DNA from 2 places in the Pseudofrankia sp. EUN1h genome. Region 2 is predicted to be linked to the other one. Evidence: riboswitches for the same ligand, from Rfam matches in the RefSeq annotation. Region 2 holds a riboswitch; the other holds the start of a gene.
The links. Region 2 has a riboswitch for S-adenosylmethionine ahead of BCD49_RS28815 (DUF3293 domain-containing protein). Riboswitches for the same ligand answer to the same signal wherever they lie in the genome.
Positions count from the first base shown of each region.

Region 1 (9,902 bases), on a different contig from region 2:
ATCGTGTTCAACCGCGCCTATGACGGCGCGTTCCTGTCTGCCGGCGACAACGACCTGCTGCTCCCGCAGATCACCAGTGAGGATGCCGCGGACTTCTTCCAGACGCTCTGCGCCCTGCGTGAGGCCACCAGCGGGCCGAGGGTCCGCGGAGCGATTGAGACGCACTTCAGCCCCGGACGGGTCCGGTACTTTGCCAGCTCGTCGGTCGGCTTCTACGTCGGCCCCGCCGGCTATTTCCGGGTTCAGGACTTCCGTAACGTCGCCACCAGCGAGGCGGGGGCGCGCATCCGCGGCCCGATCCGTCCGGTAGGCGTGTTGGAGCCCTTTCTGTGGTTGGAGGAGTCGATCCGCAAGGGCCGTCCACCCGGGGTCGCGCCGGTCACGCCGACGGGCGGGCCCCGCTGGGACACGTCCGTCGACAACCTCGACCCGGACCTCGACCCCGACCTGGCGCCCCCGCCCGACCTGGCGCCCCCGCCCGACCTGGCGCCCCCGCCGGACCTGGCGCCGCCCGTGCCGAGCGCTGGTCGGCAGCCCCCGCCGGATTTGTCTGACGAGGAGCGCCCAGCCACCTTCACTCCGTCGGCGGCCGTGACCTTCGACGACGAGGACGAGGTCTAGCCGAGGTGGGCCGGTGAGCCGGTCACCAGCCGACGAGCCACGGCGGCGGTCCCCGGTGGACCCGACCGCTGGCGCCCGGCGGGTCGCGGCTGGCTGGGCGGTCTACGGCAAGCAGGCCGGCGCCTCGGATGACTACGCGGTGCAGCGCGCGAGCAACGCGTACTTCAGCCGGGCCGACTACGACAGCATTCTTCGCCGCTTCGGTCCCGGTACGCCACCACCGCGGGCCAGCCGGCCGGGCGCCGCCGCCCTGCCCTGGGCCACCGTCAGTTACGCCCCGCTGAACCCGCTCGCGGGCAGGGCTGGCGGCGCGGCCGGCGCGGAAACGGGAACGGGAACGGGAACGGCCCTGGTTACCGGCGCCGGTGGCCCGGGGCCGGTCGGCCCGGGCGTACTCGGGATCGCCGTGCGCGACTGGACAGACCTGGCCGACGCCGCCGGCCGGCGGGTGGCCGGCACGACCTACCTGTGCGCGCCGTTCGCCGCGCTCGCCGCCGTTGCCGTCGGCTACCAGGGCCTGTACGAGGCTCTGCGGCACGACCCCGAGGTGGCGGCCGCCGTCGGGCCGGACGCCGTGGGCGTGTCGCACGACCGCGACACCAGCATCGCCGTCCGCCCCGCTCCCGTCCCCGAGCCCGCGGCGCCGGCGGCCGTGGGAGACGACGTGCCGGGCGCCGTACCGCTCGGGTCCCTGGCCGGGCTCGACGCCGGCCGGATCGCCGACCGGCTGGCGGGTGAGAACTTCCGGCTCGCCGCCGGGATCGCCGCGTTGCTGCTGTGCCAGCCGGTGGCGCTCCTGGGGGCGTCGGCGGCGGGAAGCTGGGAACAGGTGGAGGAGCGTCTTGGCTTCCTCGACGCCGTCGCCGCACTGCTTCCCTACGGCCAGCGGGCGCGGCTCGTCGCCAGCACCTGGGCGGACTCGGGCACCGAGCACCGGATACGGCTCGCCTACACCGATCGGCCGCGGCCGGGCGAGGCCGAGGTGCGGTTCGCGAGCGCCGGCCGGCCGGCGAGCCTGCCCGGGCTGCCGTTCCCGGCGGCGGACTACTTCGAGCTGCTGGTCGACCTGCGGGAACGTCGCGGCCTGCCGGTCGAACAGATCATCGCCCACCTCTGGAAGCGGCAATACCGGCCCGCGCATCGGATCGCCGACCCGCTGTACGCGCTCCTGTGCCTCGCCGACCTGCCCGGCCCGGCGTTCTTCGCCGGCAGTCTCCTGACCTCGGCCAGGGCCCGGCATACGGCCCAGCTGGCCGCCGCCGCGGCCTCGGACCGTGGCCGGCAACGCGCGTTGCGGCAGCGGGCCGCCCGCGAGGACCTGACCGACACCGTCGCCCTGCTGCGCGCCCAGCGTGCGCGCGGCCGGCTGCTCGCCGGGCCGGGCAGCGGCGCGCAGGACGCGGCGGTGCTCGCCGCGCTCGCCGAGCGCGGTGATGGGCCGGCCCTGGCGCTGGAACTGGTGCGGCTGGCGGCCGAGGACGACGACCGGGCCGTCGACGCGGGCCGAGCGGCGGCCCCCGGCGCCGGTCCGGCGGCCACCGGCACCGGGGCCGACCGCTACGCGGTGCCGGCGGCCACGGCGCATACGGCGGGCTGGCTCGCGTGGCTCGGGAACGAGCCGGCGTTCGCCGGACAGCTGCGACCGTTCGCCGACGCCATCGCGGGCAGTCTCGATCAGAAGGCTTTCGGTGAGCTGTTGCGGGGGATGGACCCCGGCTACCCGCTGGTCGTGTTCCGCCTGGCCCGGCTCGCCGGCCGCGCCCAGCCACTGCGCCGGCAGGTGTGGCTGTGGCTGAGGGACACGTGGGTCGAACGACCGCCGCCCAAGGTGCCCTCCGACCTGGAGCGGGCCTGGGCGGACGAGCTGTCCAAGCTGCCGGCGCGCCACCCCCGGGAGAGCGGCGTGCCCAAGGAGGAGGCAGAGCTCGATCTTTGCGGGGTGCTCCTCGGCACCGGACCGGTCGAGGCGCTGAAGGCCCGGATGATGAGCCTGTACTGGACCGAGTACCGCGGATCCGTCCACATGCTGTTTCGCGACCTGGTCAACCGGTACGGCTCCGGCGTGGCGGGCCTACCCATCCTGGAGGCGGTGATGGACGGGCTGGCGGCCTCGTTGGACAGCGATGGCTGGCCCGAAGACTCCTACCGTGCCGACGACACGCTGATGCTGCTGGGCTGGCTGGCGCAGGATGCGATGAGTGTTTCGCCCGGCCTGGCGAAGATCGTTACCCGATACCTGGGTGCGAAGCCGAAGCCTCGTCTGCGCCATGAGACGGCGAAGACCTGGAAGATGCTGCTCGAGGCCTACGTGGTTCCGCGCAGGGACCGGTAGCGGGCAGGGCAACGGCGCGAAGCGGCGCGGGCACCCGGCCCGCGCCGCGCCGGCGTCACCACAGGTCGGGACCCTCGTCGAACCCGCCCTCCGTCGGGTCCGCGGATCGATCCCGCCTCGCCTGGCCCGGTGGCACCGGTCCGGCGGGGCGCGCCTGGTCAGCGCGGGCCGCGTCAGCGCGCGTCGCGTCAGGGCGGGCCCGGTCAGCGCGGGCCGCGTCAGCAGGAACCGGGCCTGGCCCCGCGGGTCGCTGCCGCCCACCACCCTCGGCACCGCGCGTCGCCCGTCCGCCAGCGCCGTTCGGCTCGGCGCGGTTCGGCTCGGTCGCCGGGACGCGTGGGACGAAGCCGGGTGCGTCGCCGGCGGGGCGAGCCGGGCCTGGCCTGCCGTCCGCCGGGGCGACCGGTCGCTCGGCGCCGCGTCGCGGCTGCTCGTCCCTCCTCGGCGGTGGCCACTCCCGCCGCCGCAGGTCATCCATACCGGCGCGTCCGCCAGCGCCGTTCCGCGCGTCCTCCCAGTTCTCGGGCGGCTGCCGCTGGGAGGGCGGGAGCAGGGTAGGCGCCGGCGTCGGGCCGTTCGCCAGATACTCGCCGGGGTCACGCTGGATGCGCCTGCGCTGCTCCTGGGTCCAGCGGTCGAGCGCGTCCTCGGCGAGCTTCACCTGGCTGTCGATGGTCTTGTTGGCCAGCTCCTCGATCGCGGCGTCCCGCCTGTCCCTGGCCGCCTGTGCCTCCCGCAGCGCGTCCTGGTCGTAGATCAGCGCCGCGGCCCGCTTCTGCCGGCTCTGTGCCTGGGAGATGGCGAGATGCTCCCGCTCCTCGATCTCCAGTGCCTCCTCGTACTTGTTCTTCTTCCCGAGCGACATGAACAGCTTGAACAGGATCGGCAGGCACTCGATCGCGGTGATGAACAGCAGCAGCAACAGATGGGCGGTGCGCATCGACGGACGCTCGCTGGTGAGCCTGTCCAGCGCCTCGATCCGGATCAGCAGGCCGGTGTCGTCGGCGTTCTGGTCTCGGAAACGTTTCGTGTCGGCGTCGACCGCGGTTCGCAGCGTGCGCAGTTCGGTCTCGACCCTCGTGATGTTCGCGGTGATGGAGGGACGCTCCGTCCCGGTGGAGCTGTTGTACGCCGCGAGCGCGTTGTCGTGGGCCGTGGTGTATTTGCCCTGGGCGGTCGTGAGGGCGGTCTGGGCCCGGTCCCTGATGCCGGAGAGCTGCTGGAGGTAGGGGCCGTCGCCGGGTTTGCCGGAGGCACCGATCGGGCTGCCGCAGTCTGACCGGCCAAGGTACTCACAGGTGTAGTTGTTATCGGCGGTGGTGAAGTCGTCCTGCGCCTTCTTCAGGTCGGCCTTCGCGGTCCGGACGGGCTCGTAGTCGTCCTCGTTGAACGGCTTCCCAAGATCTTGCAGCTGCTTCTTGAAGGCGGCGTCCTGCTTTTCCAACGCATCGATCCGGGCGCCGCGCTGGTCAGTGCTGGACTTCTGGATGAACGCCGCCTCCCGTTCGGCGTGGATAAAGTTGATCTCTGAACTGATCTCCGGCTGGAACATCTGCAGAACGAACGGCGTCGAGACGACGATGCCGATGAGGACGGCGAGCCCGGCGCGCGGCAGCAGGAGCAACAGGTTGCCGCGCCCGGCGGTGGCGAGCAGCCAGCGGTCGAAGCCCAGGATCGCGCAGCCCCAGAGGAAGCCGGCGATCACGCAGATCGCCACCGGCAGCTTCAGCCCCATGTGCAGCGCGAAGGACGCCGAGACGGCGGCCACCGACGAGGTGATGAACACCGAGCTGCCGAGGCCTATGTACTTCGGCCGGTCGGACGGGAAACGTTCCAGAACCTCGAGGTTCGCCGTGGAAAGCCACAACATGAACCGGCCCATGGCCCGAAACGGCGCGCCGATGAGCGGCCCGGCGCCTGTCATCGGCGGGCGCGCCTGATCTGAGCTCGATCGCATTTCTCTCAGTCCCCCGTCATTCGCGCCGCGATCGTCCCGCGCGGTCGCGCGCCGCCGCCACGGCTGGAGCTGACCGCTCCGCGGTCACCGCCACCACAGCCACCGTCGTTTTCTGCCGACGCCGGTATTCTCGTCGTCCTCGCCGCGGGCCTGATCGGCGCCTGGCTCCGCCGTCGCGTCGAGTGCCCGCACCCGCTGGAAATGCGCGTTCCACGACTGGCTCCGGCCGGGAGTGCGTCCAAACCGGCTGGTCAGCGCGGCCGATGGCTTTAGCCAACTGGACGGATGGACCGTCGGCATGCCGTCGGCTCGCTCACCCACGCTGCCCCGGGGGCTGGGCGGCCGGTACCTGGCCAGCAGTTCGTTGGGAGTGGGCGCCTCGGCGCCGAGCCAATGCGTATCGCGCCGGCCGCCGCCCAGCGCGCGGCGCGGCCAATCAGGCAGGACCAGGCCCACGGCGGGTTCGGCGAAGGTGATGGTCTGCGGGCTGAGTTCGCGGTTGGCGCCGCCGGGGCCGTGGGCCGTCAACCAGCGCCGCGGGACGTCGTCGAAAGCCACCATGACCGAGCCGATCGGGCCGTGTACGCCGTATCCTTCGAGCTCGACAGCGGTGGCGCCGATCGCGACCCAGCTAAGTTCATACGTCCTGCCACGGGGGCCGGCGCGTGGTTTTGCTTGGATGCTGGTGAAGTGGGGTGCGACGCCGCGAGCGCGGGGCATGTTCGCCATTCGGTCCCCCTCCGGACGCATCCGAGTTGGGGATCGGAATCCGTCAACCGGCCCGGGTGACTGGGCGGCTTGGCGTGTAGCCATTTCCGCTGGTCACCGGTCTGGCGGTCACCGTACCGCGTGGCGACCGTGCCGCCCGGTGATCGGGCTGCCCCGTCGAGATGCCATCCGGTGACCGTGCCGCCGTATCCCCGTCCCACAGCGTCACATCGACAGGATACGCGGGGCAGACCAACCAGAAAGCGGTCTGTTCACGCTTCCCGCCATTCATCGACCAAACAGCGCGAAACCCTACCCGGAGGTCGTAGGTTCCCTCCGTGGTCCGGATGCGTGATGGCCGGTCCAGGAGCCCTGCTCAGCCCATGACCCGCCGATCGGCTGGGTGAGGAGGTGGCGATCGTTCATACGGTCGCGCCCACCCACTCGGCGGCCGATCGGCGGGGACCGCCGGAAGCGTCGGTCCGTCGGTCCGCCTGTCAGTGCTCGTCGGTCCGTCGGTCAGTGCTGACACCGCCGGCGGTCTCGCCGAAGACGCCCTCGGTGCGGGCGAGCAGCCGCATGCCCTCGACGGTCTCGCCGTCGGTGGCGTCGGTGGCGTCGGTGATCACGCTGCCGGCGCGGCTTGTCGCCGCTGGTCGCTGTGCGCCGCTCTGCCGGATCGACGTCGGCGATCCGGCAGAGCGGCTGAACGCCCCGCGCTGACGCGGCGCGGCTCGCATACGCGTCCGTACCGGGTATCAGTCGTCGCCGAGCCCGGCCGCCTCGAAGGCGGACAGGGTTGGCGGGATGGTGGCCGTCGGGACGGTGTTGCCGATGAGGGGGTCGAGGGTCTTCAGGCCGTCGCCGGTGTTGTAGATGACGGTCTCGGCCTCGGGGTCGAGCAGGCCCTCGCGCAGCTGGCGGCGCAGGTTGGCGACGGTGACGCCGCCGGCGGTCTCGCCGAAGATGCCCTCGGTGCGGGCGAGCAGGCGCATGCCCTCGACGATCTCGTCGTCGGTGACGTCGGTGATCACGCCGCCGGTGCGCCGGGCGACGTCGAGGGCGTACGGGCCGTCGGCCGGGTTGCCGATCGAGAGCGACTTGGCGATCGTCGACGGGCGGACCGGCGCGACCGTGTCGGTGCCGCGGGCGAACGCCGCCGCGACCGGGTTGCAGCCGGCGGCCTGCGCGCCGAACACCTTGTACGGCGACTCCTCGACGAGCCCGAGCCTGATCAGCTCGCGGAACGCCTTGTCGATCTTGGTCAACAGCGAGCCGGACGCGATCGGCACGACGACCTGTTGGGGCAGGCGCCAGCCGAGCTGTTCGGCGACCTCGTAGCCGAGCGTCTTCGAGCCCTCGGCGTAGAACGGCCGGACGTTGACGTTGACGAACGCCCACTCGTACTCGTCGGCGAGCTGGCTGCACAGCTTGTTGACGTCGTCGTAGTTGCCCTTGATCGCGACGAGGGTGCCGCCGTAGACGGCGGTGGAGACGATCTTTCCGTTCTCCAGGTCCTGCGGGACCAGCACGATCGAGCGCAGGCCGGCGTGGGCGGCGTGCGCGGCGACGGAGTGCGCCAGGTTGCCGGTGGAGGCGCAGGCGACGGTGGTGAAGCCGAGGTCGCGGGCGGCCGACAGCGCGACGGAGACGACCCGGTCCTTGAAGGAGTGCGTCGGGTTGGCGCTGTCGTCCTTGACCCAGAGGGTCTTCATGCCGAGCTCGGCGGCCAGCCGCGGCGCCGGGCGCAGCGGGGTGAAGCCGGCGTCGAGGGATACGCGGCGGGCCGGGTCGTGGCCGGCGGGAAGGAGGCCGACGTAGCGCCACAGGTTGCGCGGGCCAGCCTCGATGGAGGCCCGGGTGACGCGGYGCAGCCGGTCCTCGTCGTAGGAAATCTCCAGCGGAGCGAAGCACTCGATGCAGACGTGCGAGGGTGCCAGAGGGTAGGTTGCGCCGCAGTTGCGACAGGACAGACCTACCGCTGGGTTCGCGGTGTCATCTGAGGTGAAGCCCGACTGGGCAGAGCGCTCCGGCGCAAGAGTCATTGGAACTCCTCATCTTTCCCGGGGCCGCCATGGCACCACGGGTCGGAATTGGCACCTGCCGCGGAGGTGCGCTCGCGTCGTCCGGTTGCCCTGCCTGTCCCGTCGCGCGGAGCGCGACACTGGGTCCAGGGGCCGCCTCCCAGGGGGAGATACGGCTAGGACGAACCGCCCGAAGGGCGGCGAGCACACTCATCCGCTCGGTTGCCGGGGCTTCACTGGGCCGTTCCCTCTGCCCCTCTGGATGAGCCATCTTCAGTTGTGTCTCCGTACTGTAGACCGACGCACCTCCGAGCGCACCGCACTTCTTGGCGTATGCACTGTGACGCCGCTTGCGTCCTAGCGCTCGCCCGGGCATCGGCGGGCCCTCTTGGCGGATGCTGTCCCGTGGGACTGCCGGCCTGAGCGCGAGCCCACCGGAGGTCCACCAGCGTCGCTGGGACATTGCAGATCCAGGCCTGTGGCCGCGGGGCCGACGATGATCGGACCGCGCGACCAGTGGGCCCTCGGGAGGAGCCGCGCACGTGAGTGTCCGTGTCGTCTACACCGACCTCGACGGGACCATGGTCGGGCCAAAGGGCTCGTTCTTCCTGGCCGAAGCGTCTCCCGACGACGCGCTGCGCGGATCTCCGGGGACGTTGACGCTCGCGGCCGCGCAGGCGCTGCTCGACCTGCACACCGCCGGCATCGTGCTGGTCCTGGTCAGCGGGCGGACGCGGCCGCAGCTCGTCGAGGCCGCGGCGATCTTCGGCGCCGACGGCTTCATCGGTGAGCTTGGCGCCATCGTCGGCTGGGACCAGGGCCGCCAGAGCGAGATCCTGCGCGGCGCCATGCCCGAGCGTTTCAGCCAGGTGCCCGAGGACCTGCTGCACGAGCTGATCGCCGCTCATCCGGGCCGCCTGGAACTACACACCCCGTGGCACACCGGGCGTGAGCTGGACGTGATGTTCCGCGGCAAGGTCGACATCGCCGCCACCGACGCCTGGCTGCGCGCCGCCGGCTATGGCTGGCTCTCGCTGCGCGACAACGGGCTGATCGCGCCCGCCCACATGCCGGACCTCGGCGTCAACCCGCACGTCTACCACCTCGTGCCCGACGGCGTGGGCAAGGGCGAGGCGGTCGCCTGGGATCTCAAACGGMGCGGCATCGACCCGTCGGACGCCATCGCGATCGGAGACTCCGCCAGCGACCTGAGCATGGCCAGCCACGTCGGCCAGATGCATCTGGTCGCCAACGCCCTGCGCCACCCGGACATCGCGGGCCTGCTGCCCGCGTACGACAACGTCGTCGTCGAGAAGGAGCCGGTGACCCTCGGCTGGGCGAGCGCCGTCCGCGCTGCGGTCGCGACCTGGCAGTCCCCACCGATCGGGTAGGGGCTGCCCCGGTCCCGATCAGTCTGCGCGACCGCCGATTAGCGGGAGTAGCGGGACCTCCGCGGGCGGGGCGGCCGGAAGGGCGGCCAGCTGTTGGCGGAACCAGTCGCCGGGAGGGAGCCTGGCGGCGAGCGTGGCGAGGTGGCGGGCGCGTCGGCGGCGTTCGGCGGTCGGCATGCGCAGGGCAGCGTCCATCGCTTCGGCGGTCTCGGTCACGTCGTACGGGTTGACCACCAGCGCGTCCGCGGCCAGCTCCGCGTAGGCACCGGCCTCCCGGGAGAGAACCAGCGCGACGTCGCGACCGGAAATCGTGGGGCCTTCCTTGGCGACGAGGTTCATGCCGTCGCGAATGGGGTTCACGACGAGGACGTCCGCCAATGTCAGCGCCGCCAGCGAGCGTGGGTAGTCGTCGGTCACCTCGAGGCGCAGCGGCAGCCAGCCGTCGGTGGCGAACTCGTCCTCGATCTCGGTCGCGATCCGCTGCACGGCCGCCGTGTACTCGCGGTACTCGGGCAGGTCGTGCCGGGAGGGGTAGGCGCAGACCAGGTGGGTCACGCGCCCTCGCCAGACCGGATGGTTGCGCAGAAGCTCCCGATAGGCGTCCAGGCCGCGGACGATGTTCTTCGACAGTTCGGTGCGGTCGATCCGTACGATCAGCCGCCGGTCGCCGACCAGCTCGCGCAGCTCGGCCGCGCGGGTGACGACGTCCTTGGCCGCGGCCCGCGCGCGCAGCGCCACCGCGTCGACCCCGAGCGGATGGATCCCGATCCTGACTCGGTGGCCGATGTGCCCAAGGGGGGCGTTCGGCCGGGCGGCCTCGCCCTGTCCGTCCTCCTCGTCGGGCGCGGTCCGCTGCTCGACGATCGGGA
Region 1 is NZ_MBLN01000025.1:165,446-175,347, reverse strand. It holds gene BCD49_RS07135 (hypothetical protein) at 1-621, shown strand, start outside; gene BCD49_RS07130 (hypothetical protein) at 635-2,953, shown strand; gene BCD49_RS07125 (DUF4407 domain-containing protein) at 3,009-4,877, opposite strand; gene BCD49_RS07120 (hypothetical protein) at 4,995-5,639, opposite strand; gene BCD49_RS45815 (hypothetical protein) at 6,116-6,247, opposite strand; gene thrC (threonine synthase) at 6,377-7,663, opposite strand; SAM riboswitch class I at 7,670-7,911, opposite strand; gene BCD49_RS07110 (HAD family hydrolase) at 8,185-9,033, shown strand; gene BCD49_RS07105 (alpha,alpha-trehalose-phosphate synthase (UDP-forming)) at 9,052-9,902, opposite strand, start outside.
Region 1: it holds a riboswitch for S-adenosylmethionine, as region 2 does, so the genes downstream of both, thrC (threonine synthase) here and BCD49_RS28815 (DUF3293 domain-containing protein) in region 2, are expected to answer to the same signal.

Region 2 (4,550 bases):
CGGACCCGCCCTCCTCGCCGAGGACGTCGTCCGAGTCGGTGTCGTCGCCTTCTTCCTCATCCTCGTCGGGCTGTTCGCGCCGTCCGACGACGAACGAGCAGGACAGGTAGAGCACGTTGGCCTTGCTGCCCTCGTCGGCGCCGAGGTCAAGCTCGCCGGCGGCGGCGGGCGGCTCGTCGCCGGGGACCTCGGCCTCCCCGAGCGCGGGGGGCTGATCGTCGGCCGCCTCCGAGGCCTCGTCCGAGCCGGCCGTGCCTACCGGCCACGCCGACTGCATCGACTGCGCCGGCTGCACCGGGCTCGGGTCGGGCGGCGGCTCCTGCTCGGCCGGTTCGTCACGGCCGAACACGGCCTGGAGCGGGATGCCGCCCTGGCCGTCGTCCTCGTCGTCGTCCAGGTCGTCGTCCGGCTCGTCCCGGTAGGGGATGGCGGGCCAGGGGCCGACCAGCCAGCGGTTGAGCATGCTCTCGTTGTTGCGTCGCCCGCACAGCGCGACCGCCCGCGCGAGATCGTCGACGGTCGCGACCGGCGTCGTGACCCGCAGCACGGCGACCGACGAGGCGCCCCCAGGCACGGGGAGCAGCTCGAGCAGGGTGCCGAGCTCGCTGTGGCGCCAGACCAGTCCCRTTCCGTCCGGGCCCTGGCCGATCCATTCGTGCTCGGCGTCCAGCTGGTTCAGGACGTGCTCGCGCAGCCGCGCGGCGAGGGGGAGCCCGGTGTTGAACGCCACCGGCTCACTCATTGCCACCCCCGTGCTCCCGCGGGGTGGTCGAGGCGTCTCCCTTCGCCGCGTTCGCGGGCCTCGGCGAGGTGGGCTCGTCCACCGGCGAGGTGGGTGCCGCGTCCGAGGGGGATCCCACGTTCGGCTGGGAGCCGGCGCCCGACGGCGCCGCCGAGCCCGCCGAGGGCGCGGTTGGCTGGCCCGGCACGGTCGGTTCGGTCACCGTCGACGGCGCGTCGCCGGCCTGGTCCCTGGCCCTGGCGATCGCCGCGGCCTCGGCGGCCTCAGCCTCGGCGGCGAGGATGGTCTCCAGTGCCGCGTCCGCCCCAGTCGTCGCGGCGCCGGCCGCCGGCCGGGAGGCCAGCGGGTCCGGCAGCGGTGTCGCGACGCGGGAGACGCGCCAGCCGAGCTCTCGCGGCGTGACCAGCTCGTCGCAGGGGACGAGCGACCAGGCCGCCGGCGTCCATTCGAAGATCGCGTCCTGCTCGAACTCGGCGCCGAGTTCCTGCGCCCGGGCCCTGGTGAGGCCGGCGACGGCGATGCCGAGCTCGGCGTGCTTCTCGCCGCGGACCGCCGGCCACGAGGGCAGCCCGGTCGCGGCGACCCTGCCGGCGAGCGCGCGCTGACGGCTGGCGTTCTCGTGCGGGCGCAGCGGCCGGGAGCGCGGGTTGAACGCGGTGAGGACGTGGACCCGCTCGACATCGGAGAACGGGAAGTCCCCGTCGGTGGTGCCGCGTGCGGCCGGGGCCACCACCACGGTCGCGCCGCCGACGCCGATGCGGACCGGGCTCGGCCGGTAGCCGGCGAGCCGCCGCTCCGCGTCCGCCGCGGCGCGCAGCCGGCCGAAGGCGTCGTCCAGGCGCGCGACCTCCGGCCGTCGCCAGTCCGGGTCGTGAGCCAGCAGGTCGTGGCGGCGGTCGAGGTACGAGCGGGAGGCGGCCGCCGCCGTGGCTTCGGGCTGAGCGCCGAGGAGCGCCAACAGCTCTGCACGGCCGCGATTCGGACGCATCGACACGTATACCTCCGGGGGCCTCGGTGGACCCCCGTGCCCATGTCGGCTCGGGAGATCCGCGTTATCGCCGCCGGCTGCCGCCGAAGACGATCAGGTCGTTCCCTGGGGCACCTTGCGCGAAGGTTGCCGGACGACGAGCCAGGTCTTGACGCCATCCTCTTGACCGCGCCCTAGATTAGGACCTCCGTATACGTATCGCAAGGTTTGTGCCACCCGTGCTGGATCCACTGAATGCATGGTGATGGTACCGACGTGGTCCGACAGATTTTCCCCGCTCCCAAGAACTCCGGGCGCGTCTCCGAACGGCGGGAACCATCGGCCGTACATGCCGGACATGTGCATGATCCGGCCGGCCCGGGGAAACCCATGGCCCGGGTGCTGGTCCGGCTCGGTGCCGTCGCGGCCTGGCCTGGCTGGACGTGACCGAGACGAGACCAGGCCCGGTCAGGGCGTGGCTGCCGACGGGGTGACGGTCGGCGTGGCGGTGCCGGTCGGGCCGGTCGGCGGGCCGGAGGAGCTGGGCGCGTCCGGGGCCCTGGCGATGGTCAGCGTGACGCTCGAGCCGCGTCGTACGGAGCCCGACTCCGGCGACTGCGCGAGCACCGTGCCGACCGCCTGATCGCTCACCTGCCGGACCACGGTCACGCCGAGCCCGTACGAGTTGAGCGTCTTCTCGGCCTGTGCGCGCTGGGTCCCCACCGTATACGGAACCGTGACCTGCGTGCTGACGACCGTGATCGTCACCTTGCTGTGCAGCGCGACCTGGCTGCCCGGCACCGGGTCCACCGTCTCCACCAGGCCAGCGCCGACACCCGCCGGCCCGGTGTCGTACCTGACTGTGACGACGAGCCCGGCGCCTTCCAACGCCGCGCGCGCGTCCGCCTCCGGCTGATTGACGACGTCGGTCACGGTGGTGTGCCCCGGGCCACTCGACACGGTCAGCGTCACGGTCGCGTTCTTGGCCGTCGACCCGCCCGCGGGTGGGTCGGTGGCGGTCACCGTGCCGGCGGTGGCGGAACTCGCCACGTAGGCGAGCGCGATGTCGGTGAAGCCGGCGGCCCGCACGGCCGTCTGCGCCTCGTCGGTCGGCTTCCCGATGACGTCCGGCATCTTCGCCAGCGACCGGGTGCCGACGGGCACGATGACCGTGATCGTGACCTTCGAGCCGGCCGCCAGCTGGCTGCCCGCGTCCGGGTTCACGGCGGCGACCCGTCCGGGGCCGAGGAAGGACCGCGCCGTGCTCGTCCGCACCACGACGGTGAGGCCGGCGTCCTGCAGGGTGCCCCTCGCCGCGGCCTCGGTGAGCCCGACGACCTCCGGCACCTTGATGGACTCCAGGCCGGCCGACACGACCAGTGTGATCGTCTCCGTCGCCTCCAGCCGGCTGTCGCCACCCGGCCGGACCTGCAGCACCGTGCCCTTGGTCTTGATGTTCGGTGTCATCTCGCGGCGCAGATGGCTGAACCCCGCCGCGCGCAGCCGCTTCTCCGCGTCGGCCGCCGTGAGACCCACCAGGTCGCCGGGCACGGTGAGCTCGGAGGCGGCGGCGAGGACACCCGACTGACCCCCGCCGGGTGGCCGGTCCAACGCGGCGTTGGCCGCGACGCCCACGGCCACCAGGGCGACCAGGACGCTGAAGGCGCTGATGATCGTCGTCCAGGGCAGCCGCACGGGCAGGGCGAGCCGGGCGAGCCGCGCGTGCCGGCGGCGCGGGAGGGCTTCGCGGCGATACTGGCGATCGGCCGTGGTCGTGGGCGCCTCGAGGTACTCCTCGAGCTGCGCGCCGCCCCCGCGGCCCGCCAGCGTGAGCGTCTCGGCGGTCCGCTCCTTCGGCTGGCCTCCCCGCAGCACGACCGTGTCCATGGGCGCGGGCCCGTCGCCGTTCGAGCCGGTGTCGACGGCGGCGAGGTGGGCGGGTGTCCCCGCGTCCGCCCCGGGGGCGTCGCCATCGCTGGCGGCGGCGGCGATGTCCGCCGGGATCGGGCCGGACCCGACCGTCGGGTTGTCGTCGCCCGTGGCGGTCGTCGGCGCGGCGACGCCGGTGAGGTCCGGATCCTGGGCGGCCTGGGCGTCCGGTGCCTCCGACGCTGTCGAGAAGTCCGGTTTCGCCTGGGCCGGGATCGGTGGCGCCAGCGCGTTCGCCTGGTCGGTCGCCCCGGTGGCCGGGTAGGCGGCGCCGACGACCGGCACGATCCCGCGCGTCGAGCTGAGCGTCTGCAGCCGGCTGACGATCTCGCCGGCGGTCGGGCGCTCCGCGGGGTCGCGGCGCATCGCGTCGCGCACGACGTCGGCGAGCGACGCGTCGACGCCGTCGAGGTCGGGGTCGTTGTTGACGATGCGGAACAGCACCGCCGGCACGGCGCCGCCCCCGAAGGGCCGCCGCCCGGTGGCGGCGAAGATCATCAGGCCGCCCCAGGCGAAGACGTCCGCCGCGGCGGTCACCCGCTCGCCGCGCGCCTGTTCCGGAGCCATGAACGCGGGGGTGCCGACCACCAGGTCCCTGGTCACGGTCACGCTGTCCGGCGTCCAGGCCACACCGAAGTCGATCACGCGTGGGCCGAACTGGGAGAGCAGCACGTTGGACGGCTTGAGGTCGCGGTGCACCAGGCCGGCGGCGTGGATGACGATCAGGGCGCTGCCCACGCTGACCGCGAGCCGTTCGACGTCGGCGGATCCGAGCGGGCCGTGGGAGGCGACCGTCTCGGCCAGTGACGGGCCGTCGACGAACTCGGTGACCAGGTAGGGAGCCCCGTCCGGGGGGTCGACCGCGTCGAGCACCTCGGCGGTGCAGTACCGGGCGACCCGCTGGGCGACCTC
Region 2 is NZ_MBLN01000073.1:125,095-129,644, reverse strand. It holds gene BCD49_RS28820 (hypothetical protein) at 1-742, opposite strand, end outside; gene BCD49_RS28815 (DUF3293 domain-containing protein) at 735-1,730, opposite strand; SAM riboswitch class IV at 1,787-1,898, opposite strand; gene BCD49_RS28810 (PASTA domain-containing protein) at 2,178-4,550, opposite strand, start outside.